4 regions of the Pseudomonas sp. 15C genome follow, and region 2 is predicted to be linked to each of the others. Evidence: predicted binding sites of a transcription regulator. Region 2 holds the regulator's gene; each other region holds the start of a gene.

Region 1 (2,201 bases), on a different contig from region 2:
GTTTCACTGCGCTGGAGCGCGCCTGTAACACTTTGCGCGCCGAAGACGACATCCTGCGCATGAAGGCGCCGTCGACCCTGACCATGCGCTGGCTGTTGGCGCGCCTGAGTCGCTTTCGCCATTTGCAGCCGGGCAACGAAGTACAACTGACCAGCGCGTGGATGGACATCGATTCGGTGGATTTCAATGATGAACCGTTCGATTGCGCCGTGCTGCTGAGCGACGGCCATTTTCCGCCGGACTGGGAAGCCAGCCTGTTGTTTGCCGAGGAGCTGATTCCTGTCGGTGCGCCTAATCTGCTCAACGACCAACCGTGGGATGTGGAGCGGCTGGCCAGCACCGAATTGCTTCATCCGACCCCGGACCGTCGCGACTGGCGCAGTTGGCTGGAATGCATGGGATTGTCGGATCAGGTTTCACTCAAGGGCGGGCAAGTGTTCGACACCCTCGAACTGGGGATGATCGCTGCGGCGCGAGGCTACGGCGTGTCGATGGGCGATCTGTTGATGGTGGCTGAAGATGTCGCCCAAGGACGTCTGAGCCTGCCGTGGCCGACGGCGGTCGCCAGTGGCCTGAATTATTACCTGGTGTGGCCGAAAACCCGTCCCGGAGGTGAACGTTTGCGCCGCCTCAGTGACTTCCTCCAGGGCGAAGTCCGCGCCATGGAACTGCCAGCGGTGGCGCGCTTGAGCTGAAACGTTGGAGCGGCGACAATGCAGGCCTTAAGCCATACCCACGTTGCGCGCTCAAGTATTCGGATTCACCGCCGACTATGAGCAAGTGGAACCGTCGTGCCGGTTCCAGGCTGCACCCCCATTATTAGAATATTTTCCCGGGCATTTACCGCGATCAAGGAGGATTCGGTGGCTCGGCCAGGAGCTGTTCATGTCTCAACCTCGTGCTCGGATCGCCTCGCAGCTGGGCCTCGCCCTCGCCGTGATACTGGCGATTGTCATCAGCGGCAGTACGGTGTTCGCCCTGCGTTCGCTGGACTCTGCCAACCTCGCCACCCGTGAAGAGCATCTGGCCAGTGAGGCGCGGCTGCTGGCCGACCAACTGAGCACGTTCCACGGCACCTTGCGTGAAAGCACCCTGCGCCTGAGCGGCCTGTTCGAAAAGCGCTTCGGCAGCGGCCTGAGCGTGCACCCTGACCAGCCCGTGACCGTGGCCGGCGTGCAGACCCCAGGCCTGCATCTGGGCAACGAAGTGCTGAACAACAACTTCAAGGAAGTCGACGAGTTCAAGCAGATGACCGCCGGTGTGGCTACGGTGTTCGTGCGCAGCGGCGAAGACTTCATTCGCGTCAGCACCAACGTCAGCAAGCAGGACGGCACCCGCGCCATCGGCACCGTGCTCGATCATGCCAACCCGGCGTACGCGAAGTTGATGGCGGGGCAGAGTTACGTCGGCCGCTCGCTGCTGTTCGAGCGCTATTACATGTCGCAGTACACGCCGGTGCGTGACGGCAGCGGCAAGATCATTGCCGTGTTGTATGTCGGCTTCGATTACACCGACGCGCAGAACGCCCAGTTCGCCAACCTCAAGCGCTTCCGCATCGGCCAGACCGGCTCGCTGGCCCTGCTCGACGAGCAGAATAAATGGCTGGTGCCGATCGCCGGTGTCCAGTCGCTGGACCAAGCGGTGCCAGCCATCAACGCGCTGGTGAAAACTCCGGGTAAAGGCGAGTTCTGGAGCGACAACGGCGAAGATTTCTACAGCATTGCCGTGCCGTTCGAAGGTGGCCCGTGGTCGGTGGTGGCGAGCATGCCGAAAGCCGAGATTCGCGCGGTGACCTGGAGCGTCGGCACGCAACTGGCAATTGGCAGTCTGCTGGCGATGTTGCTGGCGGTCGGTTCGGTAGTCTGGCTGCTGCGCAGCAAACTGGCGCCGTTGAGCGATCTGGTTCGGCAGGCCGAAGCGTTGGGCGCGGGTGATCTGAGCGTACGTCTGAACGTGTCGAGCAACGATGAAATCGGTCAGTTGTCCCGTGCGTTCAACCAGATGAGCCAGGCCTTGTCGACCATGGTCGAGCACATCCGTCGCTCCTCGGAAGAGGTCAACAGCCGGGCGCAGGCGTTGTCCGGGCTGTCCGGCGGTGCCTATGACGGCATGGAGCAGCAGTCCGGCGAGATCACCAGCATGGCCGGCGCGGTGGAAGAGTTCAGCGCGACCTCGCTGAACATCGCCGACAACATGAGCGC
Region 2 (2,201 bases):
CTCGACCAGTTCGACCGCGTGTTTTTTCAGGGTCGATTCAAAATCGCCCTGTGAAGATTCGTTATGCTCCATAGCTCCCCCGCGCGTTCTCAGCCGATGCGTTCGAAAATCTTCTCGATTTTGTCTTTCAACGCCTGAGCCGTGAAAGGTTTGACCACGTAGCCATTCACACCGGCCTGAGCGGCTTCGATGATCTGCTCACGCTTGGCTTCAGCGGTCACCATCAACACTGGCAGGTGCTTGAGTTTTTCATCGGCGCGCACATGGCGCAGCAGGTCGATACCGGTCATGCCCGGCATGTTCCAGTCCGTTACCAGAAAGTCGATGCTGCCGCTGTTGAGTACCGGGATGGCGGTGGTGCCATCGTCGGCCTCGACGGTGTTGGTGAACCCAAGATCGCGCAGCAGGTTCTTGATGATCCGCCGCATCGTTGAGAAGTCATCAACGATGAGGATTTTCATGTCTTTGTTCAATTCGACCTCCAAGCAGTCTTAAACGCGCCCAGCACCTGGACGCGCCACTTCAATCAATTGGCGCAGCACTTAAAGTTTGTCTGGAGCACAACGGATCGAGACCGGCGCCGCTCATCACCGCACCAGCCTCGTTTCGCAGTGTCCCCACACTGCCTTCAGCGCGCTCGCCACTCCCCCAAACGCCCCCGCAAACGGGCCGCGCACTGGCTGTGTAACTGGCTGACCCGCGATTCACTGACGCCAAGGACTTCACCGATCTCCTTGAGGTTCAGCTCTTCGTCGTAGTACAGCGCCAACACCAGTCGCTCACGCTCCGGCAAATTGGCAATCGCGTCCGCCAGCGCCGTCTGGAAGCGTTCATCTTCCAGATCGCGTGACGGCTCCATATGAGCACTGGCGCCATCCTCGTGCAGCCCTTCGTGTTCGCCGTCCTGCAAGAGGTCGTCGAAACTGAACAGGCGGCTGCCCAAAGTGTCATTCAGAATCCCGTAATAATCGTCGAGACTCAATTGGAGTTCGGCCGCAACCTCGTGATCTTTAGCGTCACGGCCGGTTTTAGCTTCAATCGAGCGAATTGCGTCGCTGACCATCCGGGTATTGCGGTGGACCGAGCGTGGCGCCCAATCCCCTTTGCGCACTTCATCGAGCATCGCGCCGCGGATTCGAATGCCCGCGTACGTTTCGAAACTGGCGCCCTTGCTGGCGTCGTATTTGGTCGACACTTCGAGCAGGCCGATCATACCGGCCTGGATCAGGTCTTCGACCTGCACACTGGCTGGCAAACGTGCCAGCAAGTGATAGGCAATGCGCTTGACCAGTGGCGCGTAACGCTCGATCAACTCGTACTGCGCGTCACGCGCCGACTTCTTGTAAAGATTCATGCCACTGGCGGTCATATCACAGGCCCTGCGGTTTGCTGCACGAGACGCTCGACGAAAAACTCCAGATGGCCGCGCGGGTTGGCCGGCAACGGCCACGTGTCGACCTTCTGCGCGATGGCCTTGAAGGCCAGGGCGCACTTGGAGCGTGGAAAGGCTTCGTAGACGGCGCGTTGTTTCTGCACGGCCTTGCGCACGCTTTCGTCATACGGGACGGCGCCGACGTATTGTAGGGCGACGTCAAGGAAACGGTCCGTGACCTTGGTCAACTTGGCGAACAGGTTGCGCCCTTCCTGCGGGCTCTGCGCCATGTTGGCGAGGACGCGGAAGCGGTTCATGCCGTAATCGCGGTTGAGCAGTTTGATCAGTGCGTAGGCGTCGGTGATCGAGGTCGGCTCGTCACACACCACCAGCAACACTTCCTGCGCGGCGCGGACGAAACTGACTACCGAGTCACCAATGCCCGCAGCGGTGTCGATCACCAGCACGTCGAGATTGTCGCCGATGTCGCTGAACGCCTGAATCAGGCCGGCGTGCTGCGCCGGGCTCAGGTGGACCATGCTCTGCGTGCCGGACGCCGCCGGCACGATGCGAATCCCGCCCGGGCCCTGCAACAGCACGTCGCGCAGTTCACAGCGGCCTTCGATCACGTCGGCCAGCGTGCGTTTGGGGGTCAGCCCCAGCAGAACGTCGACGTTCGCCAGACCGAGGTCGGCGTCCAGCAGCATGACCCGACGGCCAAGCTCTGCCAGCGCCAGCGACAAGTTCACTGACACGTTAGTCTTGCCGACGCCACCTTTGCCGCCGGTCACCGCGATCACCTGTACGGGATGCATGCTGCCCATGTTAT
Region 3 (2,201 bases), on a different contig from region 2:
TGCGAGGCCTTGCTGCTGTCGCCGATGACCTTCACGGCGGCCTCGGAATGGTTCTGCAAGCGCTCGATCATCGACTGGATTTCCGCCGTCGATTTCTGCGTACGCTGCGCCAGCAAGCGCACTTCGTCCGCGACCACGGCAAACCCGCGACCTTGCTCGCCGGCCCGCGCGGCTTCGATGGCGGCGTTGAGCGCGAGCAGGTTAGTCTGCTCGGCAATCGAGCGGATCACTTCCAGCACGCTGCCAATCTGCGTGCTTTCGGCGGCCAGCGTGCGAATCACTTCCACCGCTTGATCGATGGTGCCGGACAGCCTGTCGATCTGTTGCAGGCTGCCGTCGATGTTGATCTGGCCCTGTTGCGCCTGCGCCTCGGCATCACGCATTTCGGCGGCGGCGTGCTCGGCGTTTTTCGCCACATCCTGCACGCCATAGGTCACTTCGTTGATTGCCGTGGCCACCAGTTCCATCTGCTGCGACTGCTGCTGGCTGCGTTGTTGCGCCTGCGAAGCGTCGTTGCCCAGCTCGCTGGAGGATTGGCCGAGGGCGCTGGCCGAGACCTGCAAGTCGCCGATCACCCGACGCAATTTGGCGGTAAACGCGTTGAAGTGGTGGGCCAGTTCGGTGACTTCGTCCTTGCCGTGGGTATCGAGGCTGCGGGTCAGGTCGCTTTCGCCGCTGGCGATATTGGCCATGGCGTTGACGGTTTCCTGCAGCGGCCGGACGATGCTGCGCGCGATCAGGATCACCAGCAGCGCCATGATCAGCGCGATGGCCAGGCCGATCACCGAGGCTTTCAGCATCTGCCCCTGGAATTCGGCCTGCACGTCATCGACATACACGCCGGAGCCGATCACCCAGCCCCACGGCTCGAACAGTTTGACGTAGGAGGTTTTGGCCACCGGGTCGGTGGCGCCGGGTTTCGGCCAGCGATAGTTGACCATGCCAGCGCCTTTGGCCTTGGCGATGGCGACCATTTCATTGAACACCGCAAAACCGTCAGGGTCGCGGATTGCCGAAAGGTTCTGGCCTTCAAGCTTGGGATTGGTCGGGTGCATGACCATCACGGGCGTGAGGTCGTTGATCCAGAAGTAATCGCTCTGGTCGTAGCGCAAGCCGCGAATCGCCGTCAGCGCCTGTTGCTGCGCGGCTTCCGTGGTCAAGGTGCCGGCGGTCTGCAGGCCATGGTAATAGGTCAGCAGGCCGCTGGCGGTCTGCACCACATGCTGGGTTTTCTGGGCCTTGGCGTGATAGAGGTCGTCATGGATCTGCTTGAGCATCAGCACGCCCAAGGTCAGCAACATGACCACCGCCACAATCAAGATGAGCCACAAGCGTCGGCTGATCGACACACTGCGCAAGCTGTTCATAACGCTGTCACTCCGGATTCTTGTTCTTGTAATGATCGACCGCCAGCATCCAGCCACGATTGCGCGGGTGGGCATACGCGACCCAAGTCGTATAACGCGGCAGCGCTATTAGGGCTTGTCTGTTAGGATTTCGGCCCCGCGCGTGAAAACCTGAATCCATTTTGAAATTTCACGGAATTTTTACCGTTTCGTGTGGATTCTGTGCGCGCGGAATCGGTACAGCCATAAACAGCTACGCTGATCGCAGTGAACGTAAAAAAATACTATCGGAGCATGCCGCTGCGCATCGCTCTTTGGGGGATTGATGGATCTTTGGACGGCCTTGCAGGCACTGATACTAGGAGTTGTAGAGGGGCTGACGGAGTTTTTGCCCATTTCCAGTACGGGACACCAGATCATCGTTGCCGACTTGCTCGATTTCGGCGGTGAGCGGGCCATGGCGTTCAACATTATTATTCAGCTCGGCGCGATTCTCGCGGTGGTCTGGGAGTTTCGCCGCAAGATTCTCGACGTGGTCATCGGTCTGCCGACCCAGCCAAGCGCACGGCGCTTCACCGCCAACCTGCTGATCGCCTTCCTGCCGGCGGTGGTGCTGGGCGTGATTTTTGCCGACCTGATCCACGAATATCTGTTCAACCCGATCACGGTCGCGGCCGCGCTGGTGGTGGGCGGGGTGATCATGTTGTGGGCGGAGAAGCGTCAGCACGAGGTGCACGCCGAAACGGTCGACGAGATCACCTGGAAGGACGCGCTGAAAGTCGGTTTCGCCCAGTGCCTGGCGATGATCCCCGGCACCTCGCGCTCCGGCTCGACGATCATTGGCGGCCTGTTGTT
Region 4 (2,201 bases), on a different contig from region 2:
AGCCAGTGAATGGCTTGTTTGACTACCTGCGGTGGCGGCTCGGCGCGGCGGCCAAGTGCAGCGTTGTCCAGCGGCATCAGTGCGCGTACCGCAAGACATAACAGTGATACAGCGCTTCGGCAACGTAGCGTTCCACCGAGCGCAACGATAGCCCCATCTGCTCGGCGATCTGCTTGTGGGTCAGACCTTCGCACTGCGCCAGCAGAAAGGCCTGACGGACCTTCGGTTTCAGTCCTTCAAGCATGCGCGCGATGCTTTCCAGCAGTTCGATGATCAGGGCGCGGGCTTCGCTGCCTGGCGTTTCGGCTTCGGGCAAATGGGCGATGGTTTCCAGGTACGCACGCTCGATTTCTTCGCGGCGCCAGTGATCGATCACCAAGCCACGAGCGATGGTGCGCAGGAACGCGCGAGGGGCTTTGAGCTCCAGGCGTTCGCTGCGTTGCAGCAGGCGGACGAAGGTGTCCTGTGCCAGATCCGCCGCATCCGCTGCGTTGCCCAGCCGCACGCGCAGCCAGGTGTTGAGCCAGCCGTGATGACAACGATAAAGCGTCTGTACCGCAAACTCGGGGGAGGACATGAACGCGACAGCCCGGACGTCACAAATGATAATTAGTCGCATTGTCTTCAAGGATCGCAGAGTTTGCAACCGCTGCTCACGCAGCGCGCGGAAAAATCTTCCCTCAGCCGCTCTGGCCCGCCGTTCGGCGGGAATCCGACAGAAACGCGATCCATTTCCAACGCAACCCTAAGATTTCTCCCACGCGTGCCGACAGACTGGTGAGACATGCGTGCACCAAAGTAGAGCGGCCGGAAGAACGCTGCCTGCGCTGTACATGGAATGTTGCATCCGGAACGCATCCCCACTTTTGGCATAAGAAGTCCCATGAAATGAATTTAAAGTTCAGCCATAAAATTCTACTGGCCGCCTCGGGCGTCGTGGTCCTGGCGTTCGCGCTGTTCACGCTCTACAACGACTATCTGCAGCGAAGCACCATTCGCCAGAACCTTCAGTCTTCCGTTCAGCAGGCCGGTGATCTGACCGCCAGCAGCGTGCAGAACTGGATGAGCGGGCGGATTCTGGTGCTGGAAAACCTCGCGCAGAACGTCGCTCATCAGGGCAAGGACGCCGATCTGCCGGGGCTGGTCGATCAGCCGGCCTTCACCTCGAATTTCCAGTTCACCTATGTTGGCCAGGCCAACGGTGTGTTTACCCAACGCCCGGACGCGAAGATGCCGGACGGCTACGATCCGCGTCAGCGCCCCTGGTACAAGCAAGCGGTGGTCGCGGATAAAACCATGCTGACCCCGCCGTACATGGCCGCGGTTGGCGGGCTGGTAGTGACGATTGCCATGCCGGTGAAGAAGAACGGTGAATTGCTCGGCGTGGTCGGTGGCGACCTGAGCCTGGAAACCCTGGTCAAGATCATCAACTCGGTGGACTTCGGAGGCCTTGGCCATGCGTTCCTGGTCAGCGCTGACGGTCAGGTGATCGTCAGCCCGGACAAGGATCAGGTCATGAAAAACCTGAAAGACATCTACCCGAACACCAGCGTGCGCATCGAGAAGGGCAACCAGAACGTCGTGCTCAACGGCGAGGAGCGGATTCTGTCGTTCACCCCGGTCAACGACCTGCCGAATGCGCAGTGGTACATCGGTCTGTCGATCGATCACGACAAAGCCTACGCGGCGCTCAGCCAATTCCGCACCTCGGCGCTGATCGCGATGTTTGTCGCCGTGGCCGCGATTGCGTTGCTGTTGAGTCTGTTGATCAACGTCTTGATGCGACCGCTGACCACCATGGGCCGTGCGATGCAGGACATCGCTCAGGGCGAAGGCGATCTGACTCGACGCCTCTCGGTAGAAAGCAAAGACGAATTTGGCGAACTGGGCAGTGCCTTCAACCAATTCGTTGAACGGATTCACGCGTCGATTTCCGAAGTGTCCTCGGCCACCCGTCATGTGCATGACTTGTCGCAACGGGTCATGGCCTCGTCGAACGCCTCGATCGTCGGCTCTGACGAACAAAGCGCGCGCACCAACAGCGTCGCGGCTGCCATCAATCAATTGGGTGCTGCCACCCAGGAGATCGCCCGCAACGCTGCCGATGCTTCGCAACACGCCAGCGGCGCCAGCGAGCAGGCGGATGACGGGCGTCAGGTGGTCGAGCAGACGATTCAAGCGATGACCGAGCTGTCGCAGAA

What was found. Region 2 encodes FliA, which starts transcription of late flagellar genes. Its sites were predicted from a motif close to CTAAAGTTTNNNNNNNNNNNGCCGNTAA; they were not measured.
Region 1: a site for FliA is predicted at 746-773, ahead of ACYYKW_RS07015 (methyl-accepting chemotaxis protein). Genes of this name have one in related genera too.
Region 3: a site for FliA is predicted at 1,495-1,522, ahead of ACYYKW_RS19905 (methyl-accepting chemotaxis protein). Genes of this name have one in related genera too.
Region 4: a site for FliA is predicted at 746-773, ahead of ACYYKW_RS23840 (methyl-accepting chemotaxis protein). Genes of this name have one in related genera too.

Annotation. Positions count from the first base shown of each region.
Region 1 is NZ_JBUDGD010000008.1:102,834-105,034, reverse strand. It holds gene ACYYKW_RS07020 (LysR substrate-binding domain-containing protein) at 1-695, shown strand, start outside; gene ACYYKW_RS07015 (methyl-accepting chemotaxis protein) at 886-2,201, shown strand, end outside.
Region 2 is NZ_JBUDGD010000023.1:50,820-53,020, reverse strand. It holds gene ACYYKW_RS14075 (protein phosphatase CheZ) at 1-72, opposite strand, end outside; gene ACYYKW_RS14070 (chemotaxis response regulator CheY) at 90-461, opposite strand; gene fliA (RNA polymerase sigma factor FliA) at 629-1,369, opposite strand; gene fleN (flagellar synthesis regulator FleN) at 1,366-2,196, opposite strand.
Region 3 is NZ_JBUDGD010000044.1:19,135-21,335, reverse strand. It holds gene ACYYKW_RS19905 (methyl-accepting chemotaxis protein) at 1-1,367, opposite strand, end outside; gene ACYYKW_RS19900 (undecaprenyl-diphosphate phosphatase) at 1,672-2,201, shown strand, end outside.
Region 4 is NZ_JBUDGD010000070.1:15,909-18,109, reverse strand. It holds gene ACYYKW_RS23850 (FecR domain-containing protein) at 1-77, opposite strand, end outside; gene ACYYKW_RS23845 (sigma-70 family RNA polymerase sigma factor) at 77-577, opposite strand; gene ACYYKW_RS23840 (methyl-accepting chemotaxis protein) at 889-2,201, shown strand, end outside.